2 regions of the Pseudomonas sp. GW456-L12 genome follow, and region 2 is predicted to be linked to the other one. Evidence: predicted binding sites of a transcription regulator. Region 2 holds the regulator's gene; the other holds the start of a gene.
The links. The regulator sigma-54, encoded in region 2, starts transcription at its own class of promoters, with help from an activator protein. The targets are predictions, from matches to a motif close to ANTGGCATNNANNTTGCTNT.
Positions count from the first base shown of each region.

Region 1: the regulator sigma-54 is predicted to act here: its motif matches at 7,031-7,050, upstream of glnK (P-II family nitrogen regulator).

Region 1 covers NZ_JBWKZA010000015.1:21,593-36,656, reverse strand. Annotated here, with positions in the region: gene lysA (diaminopimelate decarboxylase) at 1-772, shown strand, start outside; gene dapF (diaminopimelate epimerase) at 777-1,607, shown strand; gene AC07Y9_RS19040 (DUF484 family protein) at 1,621-2,346, shown strand; gene xerC (tyrosine recombinase XerC) at 2,349-3,245, shown strand; gene AC07Y9_RS19030 (HAD family hydrolase) at 3,245-3,949, shown strand; gene sutA (dormancy-specific transcriptional regulator SutA) at 4,052-4,375, opposite strand; gene AC07Y9_RS19020 (secondary thiamine-phosphate synthase enzyme YjbQ) at 4,478-4,903, opposite strand; gene AC07Y9_RS19015 (ammonium transporter) at 5,114-6,451, opposite strand; gene glnK (P-II family nitrogen regulator) at 6,487-6,825, opposite strand; gene AC07Y9_RS19005 (accessory factor UbiK family protein) at 7,242-7,502, shown strand; partial or broken gene AC07Y9_RS19000 (YifB family Mg chelatase-like AAA ATPase) at 7,692-8,543, shown strand; gene AC07Y9_RS18995 (RHS repeat-associated core domain-containing protein) at 9,043-14,397, opposite strand; partial or broken gene AC07Y9_RS18990 (hypothetical protein) at 14,409-15,064, opposite strand, start outside.
Region 2 covers NZ_JBWKZA010000008.1:120,702-135,765, forward strand. Annotated here, with positions in the region: gene hisG (ATP phosphoribosyltransferase) at 69-704, opposite strand; gene murA (UDP-N-acetylglucosamine 1-carboxyvinyltransferase) at 832-2,097, opposite strand; gene AC07Y9_RS12905 (BolA family protein) at 2,120-2,371, opposite strand; gene AC07Y9_RS12910 (STAS domain-containing protein) at 2,487-2,792, opposite strand; gene AC07Y9_RS12915 (MlaC/ttg2D family ABC transporter substrate-binding protein) at 2,789-3,442, opposite strand; gene mlaD (outer membrane lipid asymmetry maintenance protein MlaD) at 3,453-3,920, opposite strand; gene mlaE (lipid asymmetry maintenance ABC transporter permease subunit MlaE) at 3,920-4,717, opposite strand; gene AC07Y9_RS12930 (ATP-binding cassette domain-containing protein) at 4,717-5,526, opposite strand; gene AC07Y9_RS12935 (KpsF/GutQ family sugar-phosphate isomerase) at 5,802-6,776, shown strand; gene AC07Y9_RS12940 (KdsC family phosphatase) at 6,776-7,300, shown strand; gene lptC (LPS export ABC transporter periplasmic protein LptC) at 7,309-7,881, shown strand; gene lptA (lipopolysaccharide transport periplasmic protein LptA) at 7,868-8,413, shown strand; gene lptB (LPS export ABC transporter ATP-binding protein) at 8,413-9,138, shown strand; gene AC07Y9_RS12960 (RNA polymerase factor sigma-54) at 9,321-10,814, shown strand; gene hpf (ribosome hibernation-promoting factor, HPF/YfiA family) at 10,894-11,199, shown strand; gene ptsN (PTS IIA-like nitrogen regulatory protein PtsN) at 11,212-11,676, shown strand; gene rapZ (RNase adapter RapZ) at 11,679-12,536, shown strand; gene AC07Y9_RS12980 (HPr family phosphocarrier protein) at 12,553-12,825, shown strand; gene AC07Y9_RS12985 (ZIP family metal transporter) at 12,857-13,750, opposite strand; gene AC07Y9_RS12990 (superoxide dismutase) at 13,784-14,395, opposite strand; gene AC07Y9_RS12995 (DUF2753 family protein) at 14,397-14,846, opposite strand; gene AC07Y9_RS13000 (class II fumarate hydratase) at 14,874-15,064, opposite strand, start outside.

The DNA.
Region 1 (15,064 bases), on a different contig from region 2:
CCCGTACATTTCCACCGGCCTGAAGGAAAACAAGTTCGGTATCGCCATCGCCGATGCCGAAGACGTGTACATCCGCGCGGCACAGCTGCCGAACCTGGAAGTGGTCGGCGTCGATTGCCATATCGGCTCGCAACTGACCACCCTGGCCCCCTTCATCGATGCCCTCGACCGTCTGCTGGACCTGGTCGACCGCCTGGGCGAGTGCGGCATCTACCTGCGCCACATCGACCTCGGTGGCGGCCTGGGCGTGCGTTATCGCGATGAAGAGCCACCGCTGGCCGCCGACTACGTCAAGGCCGTGCGCGAACGCCTCGACGGCCGCGACCTGGAACTGGTCTTCGAACCCGGCCGTTTCATCGTCGCCAACGCCGGGGTACTGCTGACCCGGGTCGAGTACCTCAAGCACACCGAACACAAGGACTTCGCCATCGTCGACGCGGCGATGAACGACCTGATCCGCCCGGCCCTGTACCAGGCCTGGATGGACGTCAGCGCCGTACGCCCGCGCGATGGCCAGGCACGTACCTACGACATCGTCGGCCCGATCTGCGAAACCGGCGACTTCCTGGCCAAGGAACGTCAGCTGGCCCTGGAAGAGGGCGACCTGCTGGCCGTGCATTCGGCCGGTGCCTACGGTTTCGTCATGAGCTCCAACTACAACACCCGCGGTCGCGCTGCTGAAGTGCTGGTCGATGGTGAACAGGCTGTTGAAGTGCGTCGCCGCGAGACGGTAGCCGAGTTGTTTGCTGGCGAAAGCCTGCTGCCGGAGTAAAACCATGCTGCTGCGTTTTACCAAGATGCACGGCCTGGGCAATGACTTCATGGTCCTCGACCTGGTCAGCCAGCACGCGCACATCCTGCCCAAACATGCCAAGCAATGGGGCGATCGCAACACCGGAGTCGGTTTCGACCAGTTGCTGATCGTCGAGGCACCGAGCAACCCGGATGTGGATTTCCGCTACCGGATCTTCAATTCCGACGGCTCCGAAGTGGAGCAATGCGGCAACGGTGCGCGCTGTTTCGCCCGTTTCGTGCTGGACAAGCGCCTGACCACCAAGCGCCAGATCCGCGTCGAGACCAAAAGCGGCATCATCGAACTGGATGTGCGCAACGACGGTCAGATCAGCGTCGACATGGGCGCGCCGCGCCTGGTGCCCGAGCAGATTCCATTCGTGGCACCGGCCCAAGCCCTGAGTTACCAGGTCGAAGTCGATGGCCAGACCGTCGAATTGGCCGCGGTGTCCATGGGCAACCCCCATGCGGTGCTGCGGGTCAACGACATCAACACCGCGCCGGTGCATGAGCTGGGACCGAAGATCGAACATCACCCGCGCTTCCCGGCCCGGGTCAATGTCGGCTTCATCCAGGTCATCGACCGTCAGCGCGCGCAGCTGCGGGTCTGGGAACGTGGCGCCGGGGAAACCCAGGCCTGCGGTACCGGCGCCTGCGCCGCCGCAGTGGCCGCGATCAGCCAGGGGTGGATGGATTCGCCGCTATTGATCGACCTGCCGGGCGGGCGCCTGTCCATCGAATGGGCAGGCCCTGGCCAACCGGTGAAGATGACCGGCCCGGCAGTGCGCGTATACGAAGGACAGGTGCGTCTTTGAATGAGCGAAAACCATGACTGATCAGCCTCAGGTTCCAGCCGAACAACCCGACGAATCTCCTGCCGAAAACCTCGAGGCGGCGGCGATCGCCGCGTACCTGGAGGCTCATCCGGACTTCTTCGTCGAGCATGAAGAACTGCTCCCGGCGTTGCGCATTCCCCATCAGCGCGGTGACACCATCTCGCTGGTGGAGCGGCAGATGAAGATCCTGCGCGAGCGCAACATCGAGATGCGCCACCGGCTTTCGCAGTTGATGGACGTGGCCCGGGACAACGACCGGCTCTTCGAGAAGACCCGGCGCCTGATTCTCGCGCTGATGGATGCCAACAGCCTGGAAGACGTGGTGATGAGCGTCGAAGACAGCCTGCGCCAGGACTTCCAGGTGCCTTTCGTGAGCCTGATCCTGTTCAGTGACAGTGCCATGCCCGTGGGCCGCTGGGTCACCGCGGCCGATGCCCAGACCGCCATCGGCGGCTTGCTGACCGAAGGCAAGAGCGTCAGCGGCAGCCTGCGCGAGCATGAGCTGGACTTCCTGTTCGGCGAAGAGCAGCGCCAGCAGATCGGCTCGAGCGCCGTGGTCGCCATCGCCCATCAGGGCATTCACGGCGTGCTGGCCATCGCCAGCCGCGACCCGCAGCACTACAAAAGCTCGGTGGGGACGCTGTTCCTCAGCTATATCGCCGAAGTCATGGGCCGCGTGCTGCCGCGCTTCACTCACTCGCTACGCTCGGTTCGCTGACCATGGAACGACAACTGGACGCCTACTGCGAGCACCTGCGCAGTGAGCGCCAAGTGTCGCCCCATACGCTGCAAGCCTACCGCCGCGACCTGGAAAAAGTGCTGGCCTTCTGCGCCAAGCAGCAGGTTTGCAGCTGGTCCGACCTGGACATCCAGGGCCTGCGCAGCATGATTGCGCGCCTGCACCAGCAGGGCCAATCCTCTCGCAGCCTGGCGCGCCTGCTCTCCGCCGTACGCGGCCTGTACCACTACCTGAATCGCGAAGGCCTGTGCAATCACGACCCGGCCAACGGCCTGGCGCCACCCAAGGGCGAGCGCCGCCTGCCCAAGACCCTGGACACCGATCGCGCTCTGCAATTGCTCGATGGCGCGGTGGAGGATGATTTCCTCGCGCACCGCGACCAGGCGATTCTCGAGCTGTTCTATTCCTCCGGGCTGCGCCTGTCGGAGCTGACCAGCCTCGACCTCGAACAATTGGACCTGGCCGATGGCCTGGTGCAGGTCCACGGCAAAGGCAGCAAGACCCGGGTCCTGCCGATTGGCAAGAAGGCCCGCGAGGCGCTGCAGCTGTGGCTACCGCTGCGGGCGCTGAGCAATCCGCCGGACGACGCGGTGTTCGTCAGCCAGCAGGGCCGGCGCCTGGGCCCCCGGGCGATCCAGCTGCGGGTCAAGGCCGCCGGCGAGCGCGAGCTGGGACAGAACCTGCATCCGCACATGCTGCGACACTCCTTCGCCAGCCACCTGCTGGAATCCTCCCAGGACCTGCGCGCGGTACAGGAACTGCTGGGGCACTCGGATATCAAGACCACCCAGATCTATACCCACCTGGACTTCCAGCACCTGGCAGCGGTCTACGACAGCGCCCACCCACGGGCCAAACGCAACAAAGGCGGTGAGTAATGACGATCAAGCTGATCACCTTCGACCTCGACGACACGCTGTGGGATACCGCGCCCGTGATCGTCAGCGCCGAAGCCGTGCTGCGCCAGTGGCTGACCGACCACGCTCCGCAACTGGGCGGCGTACCGGTGGAGCATCTCTGGACCATCCGTGAGCGGGTGCTGAGCAACGAGCCGGGGCTCAAGTACCGCATCAGCGCGCTGCGCCGACGGGTGCTGTTTCATGCACTGGAGGAAGCCGGCTACGACCAGGGCCAGGCCAATGCCCTGGCCGACCAGAGTTTTGAAGTGTTCCTGCATGCGCGGCATCAGCTGGATATCTTTCCCGAGGTGCAGCCGACCCTGGAAGCGCTGGCCAACCACTTCGCGCTGGGCGTGGTCACCAATGGCAACGCCGACGTGCGCCGCCTGGGGCTGGCGGATTACTTCAAGTTCGCCCTGTGCGCCGAAGACATCGGCATCGCCAAGCCCGATTCACGGTTGTTTCACGAAGCCCTGCAACGGGGCGAGGCGACACCGGACACCGCCGTGCACATCGGCGACCACCCGGGCGACGACATCGCCGGGGCGCAGCAGGCCGGCTTGCGGGCCATCTGGTTCAACCCGGCCGGCAAGGCCTGGGAGGCGGACCGGTTACCGGATGCGGAAATCCGCAGCCTGACCGAGCTGCCGAAACTGCTGGCGCGCTGGCACAACGGCGCCTGATAGCACGCTCGCAATCACCGCAACACCGCACTCTCGCCAACAAGCGCCCATGAAAAAGCCCGCAGCGACGGCGGGCTTTTTCAGCAAGCAAGTGGCAGGCGCTCAGATAGGCCGGCTACCGTACTTGTTATCAGGCTTCTTGGGCGGATCGGCAACCACATTGGCCTCGACTTCCTGCACTTTACCGCCACGGGCCAGGAACTCCTCCATGGCGCGCGCCAGTGCATCACGCTCTTTGTTCTTGGCTTCGACACTCGGCAGCTCGTCTACCGAGACGGCAGCCTTGGCCTTGCCTTTGGCGGTCGGGGCAGGAACATCACTGCCATCGTCTTCCGCCACATCGTCGGCGGCCGCTTCAAGACCTTCTTCGGTTTCGTCTTCGTCGCCTACTTCGAGGTCGTCGTTTTCCAGATCATCGTCGCTCATGTTCTACCTCATGACTTGCGAAAAGCAGATTAGTTATAGCCCAGCTGAGCCGACTGTCGAAGGCCGCTGGAAAAAAATCAACATCCACTGATAACCAGCGGCTTATGCCTTATCACCGTGCAAGGTGGCAAGGACTTTGCGGGCACCGCCATGATCGCGATGCTCGCCCAGATAAACGCCTTGCCAGCTGCCTAACGCCAAGCGACCCGCCGATACCGGCAAGCTCAATTGACAGCCTAGCAAACTGGCCTTGAAGTGCGCCGGCAGATCATCGGGCCCTTCGTCGTCATGTTCATACCCGGCCATGCCTTGAGGCACCAGGGAGTTGAAGAAACGCTCGAAGTCACGACGAACCGCAGGGTCGGCATTCTCGTTGATGGTCAACGAGGCCGAGGTATGCTGCAGCCACAAATGCAACAGACCGACCCGACATGCCTTCAGTTCAGGCAGGCCGGCGAGTAACTCGTCCGTTACCAGATGAAAGCCCCGGGGCCTTGCCCGCAGGGTAATCAGAGTCTGTTGCCACATACAGTTCTCCGCACATTCGGCGCGCATTCTAGCGCGCTCTGGGAAAAAACAAAGTGCCGAATATTCCTCCAATGCTGTAAGTCATTGACCCGAAAAAAAAGCAGTCATCAAACTGGCTGACAAGCTCTGGAAAAAACCTTTCAGCCGTCTCTCAATGACAAAACGCAGACAAAAAAATGCCCGGCAAGCCGGGCATTTTTTCTGGCGAGATTACAGGTTGTAACCGCGCTCGTTGTGTTGCGCCAGGTCGAGGCCGACCGACTCTTCTTCCTCGGTGACACGCAGCCCGATGACCACATCCAGCACCTTGAGGATGATGAAGGTCACGATCGCGGTGTAGATCACCGTGAAGCCCACGCCTTTGCACTGGATCCACACTTGCGCGGCGATGTCGGTCACGGTGCCGAAGCCGCCCAGCGATGGCGCGGCGAACACACCGGTGAGGATCGCGCCGAGGATACCGCCGATACCGTGCACGCCGAAGGCGTCCAGGGAGTCGTCGTAGCCCAGCTTGCGTTTCAGGGTGGTGGCGCAGAAGAAGCACACCACGCCCGCTGCCAGGCCGATCACCAGGGCGCCCATCGGGCCTACGGTGCCAGCGGCAGGCGTGATCGCCACCAGGCCGGCAACCACACCCGAGGCGATGCCCAGGGCGCTTGGCTTACCGTGGGTCAGCCATTCGGCGAACATCCAGCCCAGCGCCGCGGCGGCGGTGGCGATCTGGGTTACCAGCATCGCCATGCCGGCGGTGCCGTTGGCGGCGGCGGCGGAACCGGCGTTGAAGCCGAACCAGCCGATCCACAGCATGGCCGCGCCCATCAGGGTGTAACCCAGGTTGTGCGGCGCCATCGGGGTGGTCGGGAAGCCTTTACGCTTGCCCAGCACCAGGCAGGCCACCAGGCCGGCGATACCGGCGTTGATGTGCACCACGGTGCCGCCGGCGAAGTCCAGCACGCCCCAGTCCCACATCAAGCCGCCGTTGCCGGACCAGACCATGTGCGCGATCGGCGCGTAGACCAGGGTGAACCAGATGGCCATGAAGATCAGCATGGCGGAGAACTTCATCCGCTCGGCGAAGGCACCGACGATCAGCGCCGGGGTGATGATGGCGAAGGTCATCTGGAAGGTGATGAACACCGCCTCGGGGAACAGCGCCGCCGGGCCGGTCAGGCTCGCCGGGGTGACGCCGGCCAGGAAGGCCTTGCCCAGGCCGCCGACGAAGGAGTTGAAGTTGACGACGCCCTGCTCCATGCCGGTGGTGTCGAACGCAATGCTGTAGCCATAAATGACCCACAGGATGCTGATCAGACCGGTAATGGCGAAGCACTGCATCATCACGGAAAGAATGTTTTTCGAACGCACCATGCCGCCGTAGAACAGCGCCAGGCCGGGAATGGTCATGAACAGCACCAGGGCCGTCGAGGTCAGCATCCAGGCGGTGTCGCCGGAGTTGAGGACTGGGGCTGCCACTTCGTCCGCCGCCATGGCCAGGCCAGGCATTACGAGGGACAACAGGGCTCCTAGCCCTGCGATTTTACGCAGAGTCATATTGTTTTCTCCTGGGGCGTTGGGTTTGGGGCGGCTTAGATGGCGTCGGTATCGGTTTCGCCGGTACGGATGCGAATAGCCTGTTCCAGATTGACCACGAAGATCTTGCCGTCACCGATCTTGCCGGTGTTGGCGGCCTTGGTTATCGCCTCGATGACCCGATCAAGATCCTTGTCGTCGATGGCGACGTCGATCTTCACCTTGGGCAGGAAGTCGACTACGTACTCCGCGCCGCGATACAGCTCGGTGTGCCCCTTCTGCCGGCCGAAGCCTTTGACCTCAGTAACGGTAATGCCCTGCACGCCGATCTCGGACAGCGACTCGCGCACGTCGTCCAACTTGAACGGCTTGATGATGGCAGTGACTAGCTTCATGAAACTTTCTCCCGAATTGGTGGACTTGCCCCAGGAAAACAAACCCGACTCAAGTCTAAGCGCAGTGCCTGGCTTTGTAACGCATCGTCGGCCTTCCTCGACCAGACCGACGCCAGCTAACCGCTCCTGACGAAACACTTCCCCGCTCCGCCTGCCGCACTGCATTCGTCACAGCGACTGCATCAGTGCATGGGTCATCGGGGACTAAGCAGAAACCTTGCCATCTCGCGAAAACCCACTGATTTCAGTCCCTTGGCCGCCACGACAGAAACCACTTCGCCATCATCGCCACGGATACGCACAACAACAGTGCGCCACTGCCCGGCGCTATGCGCGAAAAGCGTGCATCCCCGCCTGCCGATTGACTATAGACAGTGCGTGATACACTGCCCGCCATTGTTTTCAGGACACTCCCCATGCTCGCGCCCAAAGACCTCCTCGATGCCCTGAGCGGCCATGCCGCCCGCCTGTTCAGCGGCGATACCCCACTGCCCCGCGCCGAAATCGAAAGCCAGTTCAAGGCCCTGCTGCAAAGCGGCTTCAGCAAGCTGGACCTGGTCAGCCGGGAAGAATTCGACAGCCAGATGGTCGTCCTGGCCCGCACCCGGGCCCGCCTGGAAAGCCTGGAGGCGAAGGTCGCCGAGCTGGAAGCCAAGCTGACACCGTCCGCCGAGTAACCTGACCTACACATCGTGAACAAGCTCGTTCCTACCCAGGCCATATCAAACCTGTAGCAGTGAGCTTGTGCGCGTCAGCCCTGCAATAAACGACACATCCTGTCTGCATTCCCCCCCTATCCAGTCCCTGCCACCTGACTATCCTTCCAAGACCGCAGGAAGCGGTAAGCGCATCTCAAGGAACGAGTCATGTCTCTGGCCATTGTCCACAGCCGTGCCCAGACCGGCGTGCAAGCGCCGGCCGTGTCGGTCGAAGTCCATCTGGCCAACGGCCTGCCGGCCCTGACCCTGGTGGGCCTGCCCGAAGCGGCGGTCAAGGAAAGCAAGGACCGGGTGCGCAGCGCCATTCTCAATGCCGGCTTCGATTTTCCGGCCCGGCGCATCACCCTCAACCTCGCCCCGGCCGACCTGCCCAAGGACGGCGGGCGCTTCGATTTGGCCATTGCCCTGGGCATTCTCGCCGCCAGCGTGCAGGTGCCGACCCTGGCCCTGGAGGAAGTCGAATGCCTGGGCGAGCTGGCGCTTTCCGGCGCGGTTCGTCCGGTGCGCGGTGTGCTGCCGGCAGCCCTGGCCGCGCGCCAGGCCGGACGTACGCTGATGGTGCCGCGCGCGAATGCCGAGGAAGCCTGCCTGGCGTCGGGACTGAAGGTGATCGCGGTCGAGCACTTGCTGGAAGCCGTTGCGCATTTCAACGGCCATACACCGATCGAACCCTATGTTTCGGACGGTCTGCTCCACCAGAACCGGCCCTACCCCGACCTGAATGAAGTACAGGGCCAGCTGGCCGCCAAACGCGCGCTGCTGGTAGCCGCGGCCGGTGCGCACAACCTGCTGTTCAGTGGTCCGCCGGGCACCGGCAAGACCTTGCTGGCCAGCCGCCTGCCTGGCCTGTTGCCGCCGCTGGAGGAGCAGGAAGCCCTGGAAGTGGCCGCCATCCAGTCGGTCACCAGCCACACTCCGCTGAGCCATTGGCCGCAGCGGCCGTTTCGCCAGCCGCACCACTCTGCGTCAGGGCCAGCCCTGGTGGGCGGAGGCTGTAGGTTTTCGAATTAAATGCGAAATTTTCGAAATTAATGCGACTGGAAAATCTCGTAGGCCCTAGCTGTCCTTGCAGCAGCCCTAGGGGGCATCCGTCAAGGATGGGGTTTGCCAGCAACATAGGCGTAGAGGTTTATTCTCCATCTAGTTAATGGAGCGACAACAAATACCACCATACTGTAATTACTACAAGGAATACAGGTGCGAGAACGCTTATGTGCCTCCGTAATCCGAACCAAATGCCGACACCGAGAATCCCATATAGGAAGATGTTTGCGACCAGCGACATTAAGAACAGCTTAGTTTCAAATCCGGATTCATCGCTTGCCGGAAGTGACATAAGTGACGTCGGCCATAACATCAACATCAGCTTCTGAACAAATCCATGAATGCCAAGATCAGTGATTTTAAAGTACTGAAACGACCACCAAAGCCACCGAAATACTAATGGGATAGTAAGCCCAAGAAGAGCGAATAAACCTGTAAAGCGGAGCAGTGTCATTTACGGTCTCCCATCAAATTGCTGTTTCAGATTTCGCATCAAAGTTTTAGGAAAAATCGTCTCTGGCGTGTTGATTCCACCAGCCTTAAGCGCATCATGGACTGTGGTAGTGCAGTTGCGATTATTCAGCTCGTAGCTGCCTGGATTACGCGTTAGTTTATCAATAAACTCTTGGATAGCTTTGTCCTGTGCAGGGGTTGTTGGAATAGTGATGCTAGTTTCAGGTATCCTGGTGTCTGGGAGCATTATTCCGGGCACGGGTTGACCAGTTGCAACATCCCAAGTCGACGAATCCGGTGCGGGGTAGAAACCTCTTGTCTGCGGGGAATTGACCCCGGTACCAACATGGCCGAAGCCGCTTGCGCCTGGATAGAGAGTAACTGTAACGTCTAAGCCGAACGGATCGGTAAAGCTAATAGGATTACTGAGAACATAGGCGTATGTATTCATCCCTCCTGCAAGGCCAATCGGATCTACCGAAATAAACCTCCCAAAACCTGGAGAGTAATACCGTGCCCGATAATAATAGAGGCCCGAGCCATCATTTTCCCGACCGGTGTATTGCTGGCTGTTAGTACTCGCGGGTCCGCTGATACTGGTTTGGCCATAAGGGTCATAAGTGTATTGGGTAGTGGATGCTCCGGTGCTGTCGGTGAGCGCTTGGGTTGAACCCAGCGCATCAGTCAGGTAGCTGTAGGTGCTACCACTGGCCTCGGTGCGACTGAAGACTTCATCCAAACCGCCCGTTAGAAGGTTGGCCTGTACTGTGGGGGTGACGGAACCGGTCAGTTCTTGCACCAGGTTGATACCGTCGAACACATAGCCGGTGGTTTGTCCGACAATCGTCTTCTGACTGCGTCTGTTGGCCGCGTCATAACTGAAGCTCCCGGATACGGTGCCCGTGAGTGTGCTCAGACGCTGGCGTGAGTCCCAGGTGTAGGTATTGCTGCCGTCACTGGTCATGTTGCCGTTGGCGTCATACAGCAAGGTGGCACCACCCCATGCCGTCAACTGGTTAGCAGCGTTGTAGCTGGTAGTGCTCACTACGCTGGGAAGAGTGGTGCGAGCCAGGCTGCCGCCAAGCTGCACTCGCTGACCAACGTTATCGTAGCCATAACTCAAATTACCCAGGCTGCTGCCACCCTTCGTGTAATTGAGGTTGACCAACTGGCCGGCGAAATCGTAACCGTAACTGACGGTTACCCCGTTGGGCAGGGTTAAGGTGGCACGACGGTTGTCCGCATCATAGGTGAACGCCGTGTTCTGGCTGCCGTTGCCGAGATTGGTCAGGCGATTGCCGGCGTCGTAGGTGTAATTTACGGCGGGCTGCCCCGTCACCGTCATGCTGGTACGACGGTCAGCGGCATCGTAGGCATAGGAGACGGTGCCTTGGGGCGTGGTTTCGCTGAGCAGGTGATCCAGATTGTCATAGCCGCGGGTGATTGTGCCGCCTTGGGTATCCACGATCTGTGTCAGACGGTTACCCCCATCGAAGGTGTAGCCCACGGTGGCATCTGGCGCTGTCAACGAGGGACCACTGCCAATCAAGGTTTGCCCGAAGGCCGATTGCGTGCGCCGATTCAAGGCGTCATAAGTGTAAGTGGCGATGACGCCATTGCGGGCGGTCCACTGCGTCACATTATCTAGGCCATCAAGGCCATAGCTTTGTGTCGCGTTCAACGGGTCGGTGTAAGACACGCGGCGATCGCGAGCGTCGTAGCTATACGCATGCACTCCGTTCTTGGCATCGGTGACACTCAGAAGATTGCTATTCGTGTCGTAAGCAAAGCTGGTGATGTTTCCTAGCGGGTCCGTAACCTTGGTTTTACGATCCAACGGATCATAGTCCATCAGGGTACGGCGCCCCACAGCATCAGAGATTGCCAGGACCCGACCCACGCTGTCGGTGTAGTAATTGGTGGTTCGCCCCAAAGGATCGCTAACGCTGGCAACATCCCCCAAAACATAGCTAATGGCCGTAGTTGCTCCGATGGGATCGGTGATCTGCGTCACCCGACCTTGGTCATCCGATGTGAATTTCACGGCATTGCCTAAGGGATCGATAATCTGTGTCAGACGTCCCAAACTGTCATAGCTGTAGTTAGTGGTATGGCTCAGACCATCGGTATGACTGGTCAGTTGATTGAAGGTGGGGTCGTAGGTATAGCTGTCCGTCACGGCTTGCGACGTTCCTTGTAGCCGAGTCACGCTGGTGAGGTTGCCCACGCCATCGTGTGTGTATCCGGCCACTCGCCCCATGGCATCGGTGACGGAGGTCACCTGATTGGTGGTGGCGTCACGCTGGAGGCTATAGCTTTGTTGCTCGGGCAAACCTAGGCCATAGGTGTTTGTTGTGACATAGCCAGCGCCATTGAATGCCAAACGCTCGATATTGCCGCGAGGATCCGTAATGTCCGTCTGGGTGACTTGGCTGCCGCTGAGGGTGTAGGCGAATTGATAGGTACCTGCCACGGTGCTGCCATAACCCAGGGTTTGTTGGGAGACCCGGCCGTTGGCATCATAACTGTTGCTGAGGAGTACATTGCCATTGGGCCGCGTGATGGTCAGCATGTGATGGGCGCTGTCGTAGGTATAGGTTTCCACGCCACCATTCGCGTCGGTTACTGTCTGAAGATTCCCATTACTGTCATATGTGTAGCTGACCGTACGCCCCATATTGTCACTGGCCTGAGTAATACGATTGCTTGAGTCATAGGTAAAGCTTATCCAGCGTCCATTAGGCGATATCACTTGTTGCAAATTTCCGTTGGAGGCTCGCGTCAACGAGATCGTATTACCCACACGGTCCTTGATTTGAGTCATGGCTGCTTTTGCTGGCACGTTATTGTCTTGTGCATTCGGGAACCACATTTGGTAGCCATCTTTTAGCTTGAGCAGCCACGGCGAAGCACCGCCGACCCATGAGATGGTCGCCCCCTGATACCGATCAAACGGCGAGCCGTTGTGCAGGTACACCGCAGTCGCGTAATTCGTACCTGATGAGATCCGGTTGAAGTGAATACGCTCGCCATTCGACAGAATCAGATCTTGATAGGTCCAGGGGTTGGTATCGCCCACCATGAAAATGTCATACACGTGATTGGTACCGACACCGAAGGCACGCGACCGCGTGTCTTCAGAGAGGTAGGTGCGTGTCAAAGTCAGCGGGAGGGTGTCAGCAACCGTCAGATCGGTGTGCGGATAGGTGAACAATCCCGTAGACGTATCCACCGGCTCGCCTTTGTCGCTCGAAGCAACCTCCAGCCCTTGATAACCGCCGCCGGCAGTGGGGTTTTTGGCGGGTGCTAGGGACGGCAAGCTGACCATGGCCCCAGTGAACTCATAAATACCCACACCGTCCCCAGGTATAACCTGTTTACCGTTCGTGGAAACTAGCCCCTCACCATAAACGTACCAGCCTTTATAGACGGGATCGTAGGTCCAGAAGTCCATCGTAGAGCCAGAGGGGCGGCCGTTGTAATTGGGATAAATGATCCGTGCTGCCTGAAAACTCTTCGGATCGATGGCTTGTAGATTCGCACTGCCTGGTTGGATGGTGAAGTACACAGGGATGCCATGCGTGGGGAGCGGAAATGGCGTCCGATCAACAGGAATGGGGGTGATACTGACGGAGGTGACAACCTTGCCGTCGACATCGCGAATGACTGTTCCTTTGGGGATATGCAACTCCAAACCTGGAATATGAGGTGTGGTGACAGTCACCTCACTTGTTGTCGGGGACGGCAGGCTCACGGCATGTTGCGTATCGGTATGGGGCAACCAAATGGTGTATTGAAGGGACTGCGTTTTGCCATCCTGAAAAATGACGACCAGATCATCAAAAAATCCATATTGACGACCTGGCTTGTTGGCACCGGAGCCATCGATTCTCAGCGTTTGATTTCCGGTGTTGATACCGCTCAGCAGAAAGCGCCCGGTCGGGTCTGTGGTGGCGATTTTTTCGCCCATTTTCAAAGTCACACCCACCGCCGCTTTGCCGTTCATCAACAGTACTTGACCTGCCAGCGCAGTCACCCCCAAGGGTGCCTGCAAGGGTGGCAGATCCTGCAATGGAGAGGGTGGGCGTTTGGCACGCCAGTCTCCGCTGAAATGCTCCGGGCCCGGGATCCAGTCTTCAGGGCCGGTGTTGGCCATGTCGAGACCAGGCGGAGTAGTCAGCGGCCTTGCTTGGCCCTTGAGGGCGTCGGAGGAGTTGGTGTTGGTACTAGTTGACGCGACGTTGACGGTCAGGGCTTTCGTAGTAAAGCTGTAACCTGTGAGCGGGAGTTGAGTGCCACTTTCATCTGTAGCGCCGCTGACAAAGACGTTGTAGTACGTATCCGGCAGCAACTCCCGCGTTGGTACAAAAAACACTGCTTGCCCGCCCTCCACGGGAGTTACCGTGCCGGCAGTTTGGCCGGTCGGGCCGATCACTGTCACGGTGTTGCTGCTCAGTGACGTCACCGCCATCGGCTTGGAAAAGCGCAGGCTGATCCAACTGCTGACAGCAACTGTATTGGCATTTGCAGCAGGCAGACTGGATTGCACTTGCGGCGGACTTTGCAAGGATTGTGACGTCGCTAGTAAGCTGGATTGGTTCTCCTCCTGCGGTGAGAAAACTTGCCGAGATGGGTCAAAAAGCTCACCACGCGTCACCAATTGATCACTTTGGTCTTTGCCGCCCTGAATCAGAATGAGGTCCGTGGGCAAAGTCTGCGCAGTATGCCCATAGCGAGCACTCAATAATCCGGTGGGCATTTGATTCACCGTTCCCGTCTGGGAATCCCACAGTTCTGCACTGGACAGCGCTTCGTGTTGCGCCGATAGGCCACCAGCCAACAGAACACGACCATCCAGTAATAGGGTCGCCGTATGCTGAGTGCGTGCAGTAAAAGTGGCATCAGTAACAGGCTGCGACTGCTGTGTCTGAATATTAAGACGCTCTGCCTGTGCGAGAGGGCTGCTGCTTGCGTCAACACCGCCAACGATAAGCACTGTGCCATCCGGCAACAAAGTGGACGTATGGCCTTGGCGTGGCATGCTCAGGCTGCCCGCAAAGTGCGTATCAGTGTTTGTCACGGGATCAACCAAGGTAAGTGTCGCCAGTGTCACGCCGTTTTCTGTGCCTCCGCTGAGCAACCAACGGCCATCAGGCAACAACGTGGCGGTTTCACCTGCGTGACGCGTGGGCGCCACGCTTCCAGTAGTGCCACCAATTACCGAATCGGCGATCACTTGGGAACTCACTATGGTTAGAACTAGCCAGGTAATCAGCAGTAACGAGCAGTGTGTCACCTGCCGTAACCAGATCTCAGTATTAAAGGATGCACCGCAACCGGAGTAATTCCCTTTCATGGCGCATTACCTCAAGGATTGGTCACGCTGACATTTATGGAACCCACATTGGCAGCTGATGGATCGATGTAGACCTTATAGGTGCCGGTGGTGGGGAGGGTCTGGGACGACAAGCTAAAGCTGGCACTGCTGGACGGGCTCGACGTCAGGGTCGTGTTGTCGGGTTTTTTCAAGGTCACCCACACCAAGCCCATGCTGTTGTTGGCCAAATGAACGGTTGCCGTCTGCCCCGAGGTTCCACTGAATGTCACGCTTGCATTCTGCCCCTCAGACGTTGTGGTGACGGTCAAGGCTGAGCCGTTGATTGTTACGGAACCTGTTGCGTCTGCCGGTACGCTGGTCAGATGGAAAGTCATGCTGCCGGTGTCGGCATTGCCCGGGTTGAGGTAGATGGTGTAGGTGCCTGAAGTCGGGAGTGTCAGGGTGTCCGTGTAGGAGCCTGTCGACCACATACCGTTGTAAATGAAGCCATTACTGGTGCTGGCGTTACCGCTGGCGTCCGGTTTGTAGAGGATGACCGACTCGCTGCGGGTAGAGGGATAGGTGGAGTTGGGAGCGCTGAGATAGATGCGTTGACCGTTGGTGCCGCTGAACGTGAGGCTGCCGTTCTGGCCGATGGCGGTGGTGGTCAGGGTGACATCGGCTCCATCGATACTGATCGTACCTG
Region 2 (15,064 bases):
CGCGCGGGCACCTGAGAAAATTGGCTATGACACGGATAGACGGGCGCGGCTAGCGCCGCGCGAGTGAATCAACCGCGGTGTCGCGACTCCACTGCTTTGCGCAGGGTGTCGATCAGTGCCTGGATGCGGGCGTGCTGCATTTTCATGGAGGCCTTGTTGACCACCAGGCGGGAACTGATCATGGAAATCAGCTCCTGGGGCTCCAGGCCGTTGGCCCGCAGGGTGTTGCCGGTGTCGACCACGTCGATGATCTTGTCCGCCAGGCCGATCAGCGGCGCCAGCTCCATCGAGCCGTACAGCTTGATGATGTCGACCTGGCGGCCCTGCTCGGCGTAGTAGCGCTTGGCAACGTTGACGAACTTGGTGGCGACGCGCAGGCGGCCCTTGGGCTCGACCGCGCCGATGGCACCGGCGGTCATCAGCTTGCACTGGGCGATCTGCAGGTCCAGCGGCTCGTACAGGCCCTGGCCGCCGTATTCCATCAGCACATCTTTGCCGGCAACACCGAGGTCGGCGGCACCATGTTCGACATAGGTCGGCACGTCGGTGGCGCGCACGATCAGCAAGCGCACGTCGGCCTGGGTCGTGGGGATGATCAGCTTGCGGCTCTTGTCCGGATTCTCGGTGGGCACGATGCCGGCTTCAGCCAGAAGCGGCAAGGTGTCATCAAGGATGCGGCCCTTGGACAGTGCGATGGTCAACATGGGAAACGTAAGTCCTTATCAGGATACTCATGCCCGGTCGCAAATGGCGCCAGACACGCATCGAGTCTGAACACAGGCTCGACTTGGAACGAAACCTTGGGGCACGTCCCTGTGCCCATCACGCAAACTAGCCCGGTACGCGGCGGATCTTGGCGCCGAGCATCTGCAGCTTCTCTTCGATGCACTCGTAACCACGGTCGATGTGGTAGATGCGATCGATCAGGGTGTCGCCTTCGGCCATCAGGGCCGAGATCACCAGGCTGGCCGAAGCCCGCAGGTCGGTGGCCATGACAGGAGCGCCCTTGAGGATTTCGGTACCGGTGACGATGGCGGTGTTGCCTTCGACCTGGATCTTCGCGCCCATGCGGTGCAGTTCGTAAACGTGCATGAAGCGGTTTTCGAAGATGGTCTCGATCACCGCGCCAGTGCCTTCGGCAATGGCGTTGAGGGAAATGAACTGGGCCTGCATGTCGGTCGGGAACGCCGGGTACGGCGCGGTACGCACGTTGACCGCCTTCGGACGCTTGCCGTGCATGTTCAGCTCGATCCAGTCCTCGCCGGTGGTGACTTCGGCGCCGGATTCCTTGAGTTTTTCCAGGACGGCCTCGAGGATGGTCGGATCGGTGTCCTTGACCTTCACGCGGCCACCGGTCACGGCGGCGGCGACCAGGTAGGTGCCGGTCTCGATACGGTCCGGCATGACCTTGTAGGTCGCCGAGTGCAGGCGCTCGACACCGTCGATGGTGATGGTGTCGGTACCGGCGCCGGAAACCTTGGCGCCCATGGCGTTGAGGAAGTTCGCCAGGTCGACCACTTCCGGTTCGCGGGCGGCGTTTTGCAGCACGCTGCGACCTTTGGCCAGGGCCGCTGCCATCATGATGTTCTCGGTACCGGTCACACTCACGGTATCGAAGAAGAAGTGCGCGCCGCGCAGGCCGCCTTCAGGCGCCTTGGCCTTGATGTAGCCGCCTTCGACGTCGATCACCGCGCCCATGGCTTCCAGGCCACGGATGTGCAGGTCGACCGGACGCGAACCGATGGCGCAACCGCCAGGCAGCGCGACTTCGGCTTCGCCGAAACGGGCAACCATCGGGCCCAGCACCAGGATCGAGGCACGCATGGTCTTGACCAGCTCATACGGCGCAACCAGGGTCTTGATGGTGCGTGGATCGATTTCGACGCTGAGTTTCTCGTCGATCACAGGCTCGATGCCCATGCGACCGAACAGCTCGATCATGGTGGTGATGTCGTGCAGGTGCGGCAGGTTGGCGACCGTGACCGGGCCATCGCACAGCAGGGTTGCAGCCAGAATCGGCAGGGCAGAGTTCTTTGCCCCGGAAATGCGGATTTCGCCATCAAGACGAACGCCGCCGGTAATAATCAATTTATCCATAAGAATCTCGACGCCCTTGGGCTCAGGTGCGCTCGGCCCAAGCCGCGCTGCTGAAAAATTTCATAGTGACCGCATGGATGCTGCCATCGGCGATCCACGGGTTCAAATGGGCATAGATGCTCTGCTGACGCTTGACCGGACTCAAGGCCACCAGTTCGTCACTGATCACGTTCAGCTGAAAGTTGCAGCCTTCGCCCTCAACTTCTACCTGAACGGATGAAAGAGTCTCGGACAGCTTTCCTTCAAGGAAGCTCTTCACTTCGTTGGCCTGCATGCTCAACCTCAATCGGCGCCCTGTGTGCGCGGGTCGGACATCATACAAAAAAGCCCCGCGCCTGCGAACCCCGCATAGCAGGACTCTGACGGGGGGCTTGCTTGTCGATGGGTTGCTAAGGCTGCGCCAGCAGCTCGGTCAAACCGGAAACCTCGGCGATTTCGCGCATGTCTTCAGGTAACGCACGGATGCTGACGGCCTTGCCGGCTGCCGCGGCATCGCGCATGAAGGCCAGCAGCAACGACAAGCCGACGCTGCTGGACTTCTCCACCGCAGAACAGTCGAGCACCAGCGCCGCGGCGGTGCTGGAGGCGATCAGGGCCTGCCCCTGCTTGCGCAGGCCCGGGCCGGAACGATAGTCCAGCACACCGCTGATCAGCAGTTCGCCGGCTTCACCCAGACGGACGGCCGACTCACTCATTTCACGACCTTCTCTGGAGAGTTTTCGGTCGATTCCTTGGCCTTGGCCACTTCGCCAGCCCAGTTGTTGATGGTCTTGTCCAGGTCGTTGCCGTTGCGCTGCATGGCATCGGCGAACTGATCGCGGAACAGCTTGCCGATATTGATGCCGTTGATGATCACGTTGCGCAGCTTCCACTCACCGTTGATCTTCTCCAGCGTGTACGACACGGGATAGATCGCGCCATTGCTGCCCTTGACCGTCATGCCGACGCTGGTACGGTCACCCGACTCGTCCCTGGCAGGGTCAACGACGATGCCCTGGTTGTTGTACTCCAGCAAGGCGTTGCCGTAGAACTGGAACAGGCCCTTCTTGAAGTTCTCTTCAAAGGTGCGCATCTGTTCCGGCGTGGCTTTACGCGAGTACTTGACCGTCATGATGCTCTTGGAAATACCTTCGGCATCCACGACCGGACCCACGATGCTGTTCAGCGCCGTATAAAAGTCCTGCGGGTCCTGCTTGTACTTTTCTTTGTTGGCGGCCAGGTCGGCCAGCAGACGGTTGGTGGTGTCCTGTACCAGATCATGCGCGGAAGGCGCCGCCACGGCGTGAGCCATCAACGGCAACGCCGCCAGTAATACCAACAGGCTACGTCGCAAGGTAGAGATCATGAAAAAATCCTCATTTGGCGTCTTTGCTAACGGTATTGAGCAGGAATTTACCGATCAGGTCCTCAAGCACCAGTGAAGACTGGGTGTCGTGGATGGTCCCGCCATCCTTGAGCAACGTGTCTTCGCCGCCGACGCTGATACCAATGTATTTCTCGCCGAGCAACCCAGCGGTCAGGATAGATGCAGTGGAGTCGGTCGGCAGGTTATCTACGCGCTTTTCCAACTGCAGCGTGACCCGACCGGTGAAACTGTCGCGGTCCAGATCGATAGCCGTGACCTTGCCGATGGTCACACCGGCCATGGTCACTTTAGCTCTGACCGTCAAACCGGCGATATTGTCGAAATATGCGTAAAGTTTATAAGTATCGGTGCTCGAGGTCGGGGACAAGCCACTGACCCGCAAGGCAAGCAACAACAAAGCCAGGATGCCAGCCAGCAGGAAAAGGCCGACACCGATTTCCAGGGTGCGGTTTTGCATCAGAAATCTCCAAACATCAAGGCGGTCAGAATAAAGTCCAGGCCGAGTACGGCCAACGAGGCGTACACAACGGTCTTGGTAGTGGCACGACTGATCCCCTCTGAAGTGGGCTCGCAGTCATAGCCTTGGAATACGGCGATCCAGGTCACGACAAAGGCGAAAACGATGCTCTTGATGATGCCATTGAGCACGTCATCGCTGAACGTCACGCTGTTTTGCATGTTCGACCAGTAGGAACCTTCATAGACTCCCAGCCAGTCGACGGCCACCCACGAACCGCCCCAGATGCCCACCACGCTGAAAATGATCGCCAGCAACGGCAGGGAAATGAAACCGGCCCACAACCGTGGCGCGATAATGTATTTGAGCGGGTCGACACCGATCATCTCCAGGCTGGAGAGCTGCTCGGTGGCTTTCATGTTGCCGATTTCCGCGGTCAGCGCCGAACCGGCCCGGCCGGCGAAGAGCAATGCCGTGACCACCGGCCCCAACTCACGCAACAAGGTCAGGGCCACCATCTGCCCCACCGCTTGCTCCGAACCGTAGCTGGACAGGATATTGAAGCCCTGCAGCGCCAGTACCATGCCGATGAATATCCCGGAGACCACGATGATCACCAGGGACATCACGCCCACCGAATGCAACTGCTTGACCAGCAGGCCGAAGCCGCCGCCGATACTGCCGCGGCCGAACAACACATGAAACAGCATCAGGCTCGAACGCCCGAGCACCGCGAGAACGTCGATGCCCGAGTGGCCGAACAGACGAATTCGCTCCAATAAAGATACTTTGCGCATCAGCGCTTCCCCAGAAGATCTGCGCGGTAGTCCGGCGCTGGAAAGTGAAAGGGTACCGGACCGTCGGGGTCGCCTTTCATGAACTGGCGGATCCGCGGGTTATCGGAATCCATCAGCTCGTCGGGCGTGCCCTGCCCCAGCACCTGGCCATCGCCCACCACATAGATGTAGTCGGCGATGCTCGCGGTTTCCGCCAGGTCATGGGAAACCACGATGCTGGTGATACCCAGCGCGTCGTTGAGCAGACGGATCAGACGCACCAGCACGCCCATGGCAATGGGGTCCTGGCCTACGAACGGCTCGTCGTACATTAGGATCTGCGGGTCCAGGGCGATGGCCCGGGCCAGGGCCACGCGACGCTTCATGCCACCGGACAGCTCGTCGGGCATCAAGTCGATGGCACCGCGCAACCCGACCGCCTGCAACTTGAGCAGGACGATATCGCGGATCATTTCATCCGGCAGCTGGGTATGAACGCGCAGCGGAAAGGCGACGTTCTCGAACACATCGAGATCGGTGAACAGCGCACCGCTCTGGAACAGCACGCCCATCTGCTTGCGGGCGTCGAACAGATCGCCGCGCGACAATTTGGGCAGGTTCTGGCCATTGACCCAGACTTCACCGTTGCTGGGACGCAATTGCGCGCCCATCAACCGCAGGAGCGTGGTCTTGCCGCAACCGGAAGGCCCCATGATGCCGGTGACCTTGCCCCGCGGAATACGGATATCGACATTATTGAAGATGCTGCGCGCACCGCGCTTGAAGGACAGTCCCTTCAGCTCGACCGCGTAGGCGTTATCGGCACTCATCTAAACTCCTTGCGATGCAGCCTCTCACTCGGACGCTTGGCTCCCTGCCGGGAGTACATGCACCCAGGGCAGGCCGAACTGGCGGCGAACTATATCACTGCTGATACGGAGCCCCCAAGGCCGAAGCCATCCGCGTTCAGGATCACGACAGCCTAAAACAGGCTTTACAGGACAATTCCTACCTATAGAAGGACAAAGGCTGACGAACTTGCGTGAGGGAATCGATCATTACCGCTATAATCGCCGCCTTTTCATCAGGCTATACGATTTCTGACATGAGCCAATCCAGCGACCTGATTCAATCGGCACAACGCACCATCCGCCTCGAGATAGAAGCCGTACAAGGCTTGCTGCCACATATCGACGCAGATTTCGTACGCGCTTGCGAGATGATTCTGGCCAGCAAAGGCCGCGTAGTAGTGGTCGGCATGGGCAAGTCCGGGCACATCGGCAACAAGATCGCCGCCACCCTGGCCAGCACCGGCACCACCGCGTTTTTTGTCCATCCGGCCGAAGCCAGCCATGGCGACATGGGCATGATTACCCGGGACGATGTGATCCTGGCCCTGTCCAACTCCGGCTCGACCAATGAAATCGTGACCCTGTTGCCGCTGATCAAGCGCCTGGGCATCCAGTTGATCAGCATCACCGGCAACCCTGATTCGCCACTGGCCAAGGCCGCCGAGGTCAACCTCAACGTCCAGGTCGAGCAAGAGGCCTGCCCGCTGAACCTGGCTCCGACCTCCTCGACCACCGCCGCCCTGGTCATGGGCGATGCCCTGGCCGTGGCGCTGCTGGAAGCCCGCGGTTTTACCGCCGAAGACTTCGCCTTTTCCCATCCGGGCGGCGCGCTGGGCCGGCGCCTGCTGCTGAAAGTCGAGAACGTCATGCATGCCGGCGAGCAACTGCCGCAGGTCCAGCGTGGCACGCTGCTCAAGGACGCCCTGATGGAAATGACCCGCAAGGGCCTGGGCATGACTGTCATTGTCGAGGCCGACGGGCGCCTGGCAGGGGTCTTCACCGATGGCGACCTGCGCCGCACCCTGGACCGCACCATCGACATCCACCACACCACCATCGATGAAGTCATGACCGTTCACGGCAAGACCGCCCGCGCCGAAATGCTCGCGGCCGAAGCCCTGAAGATCATGGAGGACAATCGAATCAACGCACTGGTCGTGGTGGACAAGGACGATCGCCCGATCGGCGCCTTCAACCTGTCCGACCTGCTGCGCGCGGGAGTCATGTAATGAGCACGGATCTGCTGCAACGCGGCAAGAACATCAAGCTGGCGGTATTCGACGTCGACGGCGTACTGACCGACGGTCGCCTGTACTTCCTCGAAGACGGCAGCGAATTCAAGACCTTCAACACCCTCGACGGCCAGGGCATCAAGATGCTGATGGCCACGGGCGTGCAGACGGCGATCATCAGCGGCCGCAAGACGCCGGTGGTCGAGCGTCGGGCGAAAAACCTGGGGATTCCCCACCTGTTTCAGGGTCGCGAAGACAAACTGGTAGTGCTGGACGGGCTTCTTGCCCAACTGGGCCTAAGCTATGAACAGGTCGCCTACCTAGGCGACGACCTGCCCGATCTGCCAGTGATCCGCCGGGTCGGCCTGGGCATGGCCGTCGCCAATGCCGCCAGTTTTGTCCGTGAACACGCCCATGGCGTCACCCAGGCCCGTGGCGGCGAAGGCGCCGCCCGCGAGTTCTGCGAGTTGATCCTGCGCGCCCAAGGCAGCCTTGAAGCGGCCCACGCCGCCTACTTATAGAGCCTCCCATGCTGAGCAAAAAGATTCGCAACATACTGATCTTCGGCATCATCACCGTGCTGTTCCTGGCGGTGGGGTACTGGAACATCAGCCCGGAACGCTTCCTCGACAAGCCGGTCGCGCAGGTCGACGAAAGCGCCATCGACTACTACGCCATCAACGCCCGTAGCGTGCAGTACCTGCCCGACGGCAAGCTGCAGTACGAAATGACTTCCGACAAGGTCGAGCACCTCAAGGCCACCGAGGTGACCCTGCTGACCAAGCCGGACCTGCAGATGTATCGCGGCACCGCCTTCCCCTGGCATGTCCAGAGCGAGCGCGGCGAAGTCAACCCGGACGGCACCGAGGTCGAGTTGATCGATTCGGTACGGGTTTCGCGCACCGACGAGAAAAATCGCAACCTGCTGATCACCACGACCCGCATGACAGTATTCCCGCAGAAGCAATATGCGCAGACCGATCAAGACGTTAGAATCGACGGCGCCGGCGGCGTGACGACTGGCAAGGGAATGAAAGCGTATTTGAAAGACGGCAGGATGAACCTGCTATCGAACGTAAGAGGACAGTATGAGGCTCGTTAAAACCCTCCCTATTTTGCTCGGTCTGGGCGCAGCACTGGGAAGCGTGAGCGCCTGGGCTCTGCCGAACGATAGCCAGCAACCGATCCGCATCCAGGCCGACGACGCTCAACTGGACGACAAGAATGGCGTAGCCACCTACAGAGGCGACGTGATCATCACCCAGGGCTCGATGAAGGTCACCGGCAATACCGTGACCATCACCCGCACCCAGACCGGTGATATCGACGTGGTGACCTCGGTGGGCAACCTGGCCTACTTCGAGCAGATTCAAACCCAGGGCGACACCAAGCCGGTCCAGGGCTACGGTGTGACCATCCAGTACCACGCCGCACAAAACCGCGTCGTACTGATCGACCGCGCCAAAGTCGTCGACAAGGACGGCAACATCACCCAGGGCGAGAAAATCGTCTACGACACCAACAAGAAGCTGGCCAGCGCCGGTCGCGCCACCGGCAGCAAGGTCACCGAGTCGCGCCCACGGATCGACATGGTCATCCAGCCGAAAAAGAAAACTGACGAAAAGGCCCAGTAATGGCAACTCTGAAAGCTCAGCACCTGGCCAAGAGCTACAAGAGCCGCCAGGTCGTGCGTGACGTCAGCCTGTCCATCGACAGCGGCCAGATCGTCGGCCTGCTCGGCCCCAACGGCGCCGGCAAGACCACCTGCTTCTACATGATCGTCGGCCTGGTCCAGGCCGATCAGGGTCGCATCCTGATCGACGACCTGGATGTCAGCCACCAGCCAATGCACGGCCGCGCCCGCGCCGGGATCGGCTACCTGCCGCAGGAAGCCTCGATCTTCCGCAAGCTTTCGGTGGCCGACAACATCATGGCCATCCTCGAGACCCGCAAGGAGCTCGACAAGGCCGGCCGTCGCCAGGAGCTGGAAAGCCTGCTGCAGGAGTTCCACATCAACCACATTCGCGACAACCTGGGCATGAGCCTTTCCGGCGGTGAACGTCGCCGCGTGGAAATCGCTCGCGCCCTGGCCACCGCCCCCAAGTTCATCCTGCTCGACGAACCTTTCGCCGGCGTGGACCCGATCTCGGTAGGCGACATCAAGCAGATCATTCATCACCTGAAGGCCAAGGGTATCGGCGTGCTCATCACCGACCACAACGTCCGTGAAACCCTGGATATCTGCGAAACCGCCTACATCGTCAACGACGGTCAACTGATCGCCGAAGGCGACGCCGAAACCATCCTCGCCAACGAGCTGGTCAAGGAAGTTTACCTGGGCCATGAGTTCCGCCTGTAAGCCCTGAGGTGTTTGGCTGGTCGCCAGAGCGCCCGCCCCAATAAAACCCTGCTGTTTTTATTGTTACAGCGCTCTAGGCAAACACTTCAGTTTCAGGCATATAATTTGCTTATGTTTGGCGCTCACGCGCCCTGTAGTGGATGGCGCATGTGCGCCGGCGAATAAGGTGTTAAGCCCCTGCCATGAAACCATCGCTAGTCCTCAGAATGGGCCAGCAGCTGACGATGACACCGCAGCTGCAACAGGCCATCCGCCTGCTCCAATTGTCGACCCTGGACCTGCAACAGGAAATCCAGGAGGCCCTGGAGTCCAACCCGATGCTCGAGCGCCAGGAAGAAGGCGACGACTTCGATAACACCGATCCGCTGGCCGACAACGCCGAGCAGAAACCCAATACCGATATCCAGGAACCCTCCTACCAGGAAACCGCCCCGACGGTGGACAACCTCGAGGACGGCGAATGGAACGAACGCATTCCCAACGATCTGCCGGTCGACACCGCCTGGGAAGACGTCTACCAGACCAGCGCCAGCAGCCTGCCCAGCAACGATGACGACGAGTGGGATTTCACCACCCGCACCTCGGCCGGCGAAAGCCTGCAGAGCCATCTGCTCTGGCAGTTGAACCTGGCGCCCATGTCCGACACCGATCGCCTGATCGCCGTGACCCTGATCGACTGCATCAACAATCAAGGCTATCTGGACGAAACCCTCGAGGAAATTCTCGAAGCCTTCGATCCGGAACTGGACATCGAACTCGACGAAATCGAGGCCGTCCTGCACCGTATCCAGCAATTCGAGCCCGCCGGCATCGGTGCCCGCAACCTGGGCGAATGCCTGCTGCTGCAACTGCGCCAGCTGCCTGCCAAGACCCCTTGGCTGACTGAAGCCAAGCGCCTGGTCAGCGACTTCATCGACCTGCTCGGCAGCCGCGACTACAGCCAGCTGATGCGGCGCATGAAGCTCAAGGAAGACGAACTGCGCCAAGTCATCGAACTGGTACAGAGCCTCAACCCACGGCCGGGCTCGCAAATCGAATCCACCGAAGCCGAATACGTGGTCCCCGACGTCATAGTGCGCAAGGACAACGAACGCTGGCTGGTGGAGCTGAACCAGGAGTCCGTGCCGCGCCTGCGCGTCAACCCACAGTACGCCGGCTTCGTGCGGCGCGCCGACACCAGCGCCGACAACACCTTCATGCGCAACCAGTTGCAGGAAGCCCGCTGGTTCATCAAGAGCCTGCAGAGCCGTAACGAAACCCTGATGAAAGTCGCCACCCAGATCGTCGAGCATCAGCGCGGCTTCCTCGAGTACGGCGATGAGGCTATGAAACCGTTGGTCCTGCATGACATCGCCGAAGCAGTCGGCATGCACGAGTCGACGATTTCACGGGTGACCACGCAAAAATTCATGCATACCCCACGGGGCATTTATGAACTGAAATACTTTTTCTCCAGCCACGTAAGTACCTCCGAAGGCGGTGAATGCTCGTCCACGGCGATCCGCGCGATCATCAAAAAACTGGTCGCCGCGGAAAATCAGAAAAAGCCGTTGAGTGACAGCAAGATCGCTGGTTTACTGGAGGCACAAGGCATTCAGGTAGCCCGTCGTACCGTCGCCAAGTACCGCGAATCCCTGGGGATCGCGCCTTCCAGCGAACGGAAGCGGTTGATGTAGCCGCCGGGCTCGCCACAGCGTTCCAGTGGCAGGTCAATCGACCTGCCGCTTTATGCACTGGCAACGAAGGAGAAGCTGTATGCAAGTCAACATCAGTGGACACCAACTGGAAGTGACCGAACCTCTGCGCGCTTACATCGGCGAAAAACTCGACCGACTTGAGCGGCACTTTGACAAGATTACCAATGTGCAGGTAACGCTGGCCGTCGAAAAACTGAAGCAGAAAATCGAGGCCACGCTGCACATCCATGGTGGGGAAGTCGTCGCCAATGCAGAACATGACGACATGTATGCCGCAATCGACTTGCTCACGGACAAGCTTGACCGCCAACTGAAAAAGCATAAGGAAAAGCAACTCCACCTTCTCCAAGGCACGGGTCGCTAACACTCCCCTCCCATGATCCGACTTGAAAGCATCCTGACCCCCGGCCGTTCCCTGGTGAACGTGCCGGGCGGCAGCAAAAAACGCGCCCTCGAACAAATTGCCAACCTGATCAGCCGCGAAGTGCCTGATCTTGAGATGCAAGATGTCTTCGAAAGCCTGATTGCCCGTGAAAAACTGGGCTCTACCGGTTTTGGCAACGGCATTGCCATTCCACACTGCCGCCTCAAAGGCTGTGAGTCGCCCATCAGTGCCCTGATGCACCTGGACGCTCCCATCGATTTCGACGCCATCGACGGCGCACCGGTCGACCTGCTGTTCGTACTGCTGGTCCCGGAAGCCGCCACCGATGCGCACCTGGAACTGCTCCGGCAGATTGCCAGCATGCTGGACCGCAAAGAAGTGCGCGACAAACTGCGCAGCGCCACCAGCAACGAAGCCTTGTACAAGGTTGTCCTGGACGAACAGAACGGTCAGTAATCATGCGTTTGATCATCGTCAGCGGCCGGTCCGGCTCAGGTAAAAGCACCGCCCTCGATGTACTCGAGGACAATGGCTATTACTGCATCGACAACCTGCCGGCCGGGCTGTTGCCCGAGCTGGCCGAACGGGCGTTGATCCACACCGAACTGACACAGCCCCTGGTCGCCGTGTCGATCGACGCCCGCAACCTGCCCAGCCACCTGTCGCGCTTCCCCGAACTGCTCGAGGAAGTCCGCAGCCGGCATATCCAGTGCGATGTGCTGTACCTGGATGCTGACGAAGAAACCCTGCTCAAGCGCTTTTCCGAAACCCGCCGCCGCCACCCCTTGAGCAGCAACAATCGCTCGCTGGCCGAGGCGATCCAGGACGAAAGCCATCTGCTGGGACCGATCGCCGACCTGGCCGATCTCAAGGTCAACACCACCAACCTGAACCTGTATCAACTGCGCGATACCATCAAGTTGCGCCTGTTGAACCAACCGGAACCGGGCACCGCCTTTCTGGTGGAGTCTTTCGGATTCAAGCGTGGCATGCCGGTCGATGCCGACCTGGTATTCGATGTACGCTGCCTGCCCAACCCGTACTGGAAACCCGAGTTGCGTGCCCAGTCCGGGCTCGACCAGCCGGTTGCCGAATACCTGGCCGCCCAGCCGGACGTCGAGGAAATGTTCCAGGACATCTCCAGCTACCTGCTGAAATGGTTGCCCCGTTTCGCCGCCAGCAACCGCGCCTACGTCACTATTGCCATTGGCTGCACGGGCGGCCACCATCGCTCGGTCTACCTGACCGAACGCTTGGGCCAAGTCCTGCAAAAGTCCCTGAAGAACGTCCAGGTTCGCCACCGCGACCTTAGCTGAAAGGATCTACCCCGCGATGCCTGCTCTGGAAATTGAAATCATCAACAAACTGGGCCTGCATGCCCGTGCCTCGGCAAAGTTCGTCGGCGTGGCCGGTCAGTTTCCTTGCCAGATCCGCGCAGGGAGAACGCCGGAGTCGATGGTCGACGGCAAGAGCATCATGGCAATGATGATGCTGGCCGCCGGCAAGGGCACCAGGATTCATCTGAAGACCGAAGGCGAACAGGAGCAGGAGGCGCTGGAAGCGCTGGTGGCACTGATCAACAACTTCTTCGACGAAGGCGAGTAAGGTCGGCAAGGCAAACCTGCCGCAAAGGCACTCAAGCGAGTGCCGTATCCATGACCATCATCAGGCAAAAGCCGACACACAAGCCCAGGCTGGCCAGCTTCTCATGACCGTTGCGTCGGGATTCGGGAATCACTTCGTGGGTCACCACCAGCAGCATCGCCCCCGCCGCCAACGCCAGCCCGAGCGGCAACAGCATCTCGGCCAAGCTCACCAGCCACGCACAAAGCAACGCGAACACCGGCTCCACCAGGCCTGAAGCGGCGCCGATCAGGAATGCCTTGACCCTGGACATGCCGGCGCCAGCCAGCACCAAAGCAATCACCAGCCCTTCCGGCACATCCTGCAAGGCGATGCCCATGGCCAGGCTGTCCGCCTCCGGCATGCCTCCACCCGCGGAAACACCTACGGCCATTCCTTCGGGAATGTTGTGGGCGATGATGGCAAACACAAACAGCCAGATTCGCGGCGGGATGACCGGATGCTCAAGGGTGCCCACCAGTTTCTCCGGGTTGCCCCCCGAGACTTTGCGGTCCACCAGAAACAACCCCAAGGCACCGAGCATGATGCCGAAGCTGATCAGGCCACTCGACGCCCAGGGCGACAGTCCGAGTTTTTCCGCCGCAGCGATCCCGGGCACGATCAACGAAAAGGCCGTAGCCGCCAGCATCACCCCGGCGCCGAATCCCAACAGGGTGTCACTCAGCGCCAGCGGCATCTTGCGAATGACCAACACGGGCACTGCCCCCAGCGCGGTTCCCAGGGCACAGACCGCCCCACCCTGCAATGCACGCAACAAGCGCGGCTCCAGGTCCAGCCAGGACAAGCCCTGGGCAACCAGCAATGCAGTACCCGCCAACAGCAACAGCGAACCGAATGCGTAACGAAACATCCGCCCGCTGCTGATCGTCAGTGTTTCAGTGCCCATAGTCAGCCTTAGGTCTTTTTTATAGGAGGGGGCTCAAACCAGTGCGGCCTGATAGCGCTCGGCTACTTCAGGCCAATTGATCACGTTGTAGAACGCATTGATGTATTCCGGCCGCCGGTTCTGGTAACGCAGGTAATAGGCGTGCTCCCACACGTCCAGACCGAGAATCGGGGTATTGCCGTTCATCAACGGGCTGTCCTGGTTGCCGCTGCTCTCGACGACCAGGGTCTTTTGCGGGGTCACGCTGAGCCAGGCCCAACCGCTGCCAAAACGCGTGAGCGCGGCCTTGGTGAAGGCCTCCTTGAAACTCTCGAAACCGCCCAGCTGCTCGTCGATCGCCTGGCCCAGCGCACCGTTCGGCTTGCCTCCGCCGCTCGGCGCCATCACCGCCCAGAACAGCGAATGGTTGGCGTGACCACCGCCCTGGTTGATCACCGCTGCACGCAACTTCTCCGGCAATTGCTGGACCCCGGCCACCAGCTTTTCCACCGACCAGTCGGCCCATTCGGTGCCTTCCACGGCCGCGTTGAGGTTGTTGATGTAGGTCTGGTGATGCTTGGTGTAGTGAATTTCCATGGTCTGCGCATCGATGTGCGGTTCCAGGGCGTCGTAGGCGTAGGGCAATGCAGGCAAGGTAAAGGACATATCAATGTGCTCCGTAATGAGGGGCATTCGGGGTCGCGGTGCCGGCAGTCGATTGCGCGACATTGCTCTCCAGCAGGCGATGCGTACGGGGGTATTCACCGTGCTCACCGATGAAGTTGAGCAACTCGACATAGGTCTTGCTGCTCTGGCGCAGCGCGGCTTCCCGCAGCGCCGGCGCCAGGCGGCTGTCCTGCATGGTCTGCAACAACCGCTGATGGATGGCGCAGAGGTACTCCGCGCTCTCCTCCGGCTGGTTCAGGCGCAGGTGCAGGTCCGCCAGGTTGTGATGGGAGATGACACAAGCCGCCACCGCTTCGTCGGCATCGCTCCAGCGCTCGAACAACACCTGCGCCAGGGCCAGGGCCTGCAAGTAATACTCGCGGGCATCCACCAGGTCGCCCTGCATGAAGAAACGGTTTGCCCTTTCGATCGTGCGTTTCCAGTGCTCCATGGTGAACCTCCAAAGCAATGTCGGGATTTACACGCCGCCCGCGGTGAGTTTTTCCGGGTCGAGCAGGATCTCCAGCTGGCTGCGTGACAGATCAGTGTGTTCAAGGGCGACATCGATCACCGGGCGCCCCTGCTTGTAGGCGGTCTTGGCGATTTCAGCGGCCTTCTGGTAGCCGATGATCGGGTTGAGCGCCGTGACCAGGATCGGGTTGCGCGACA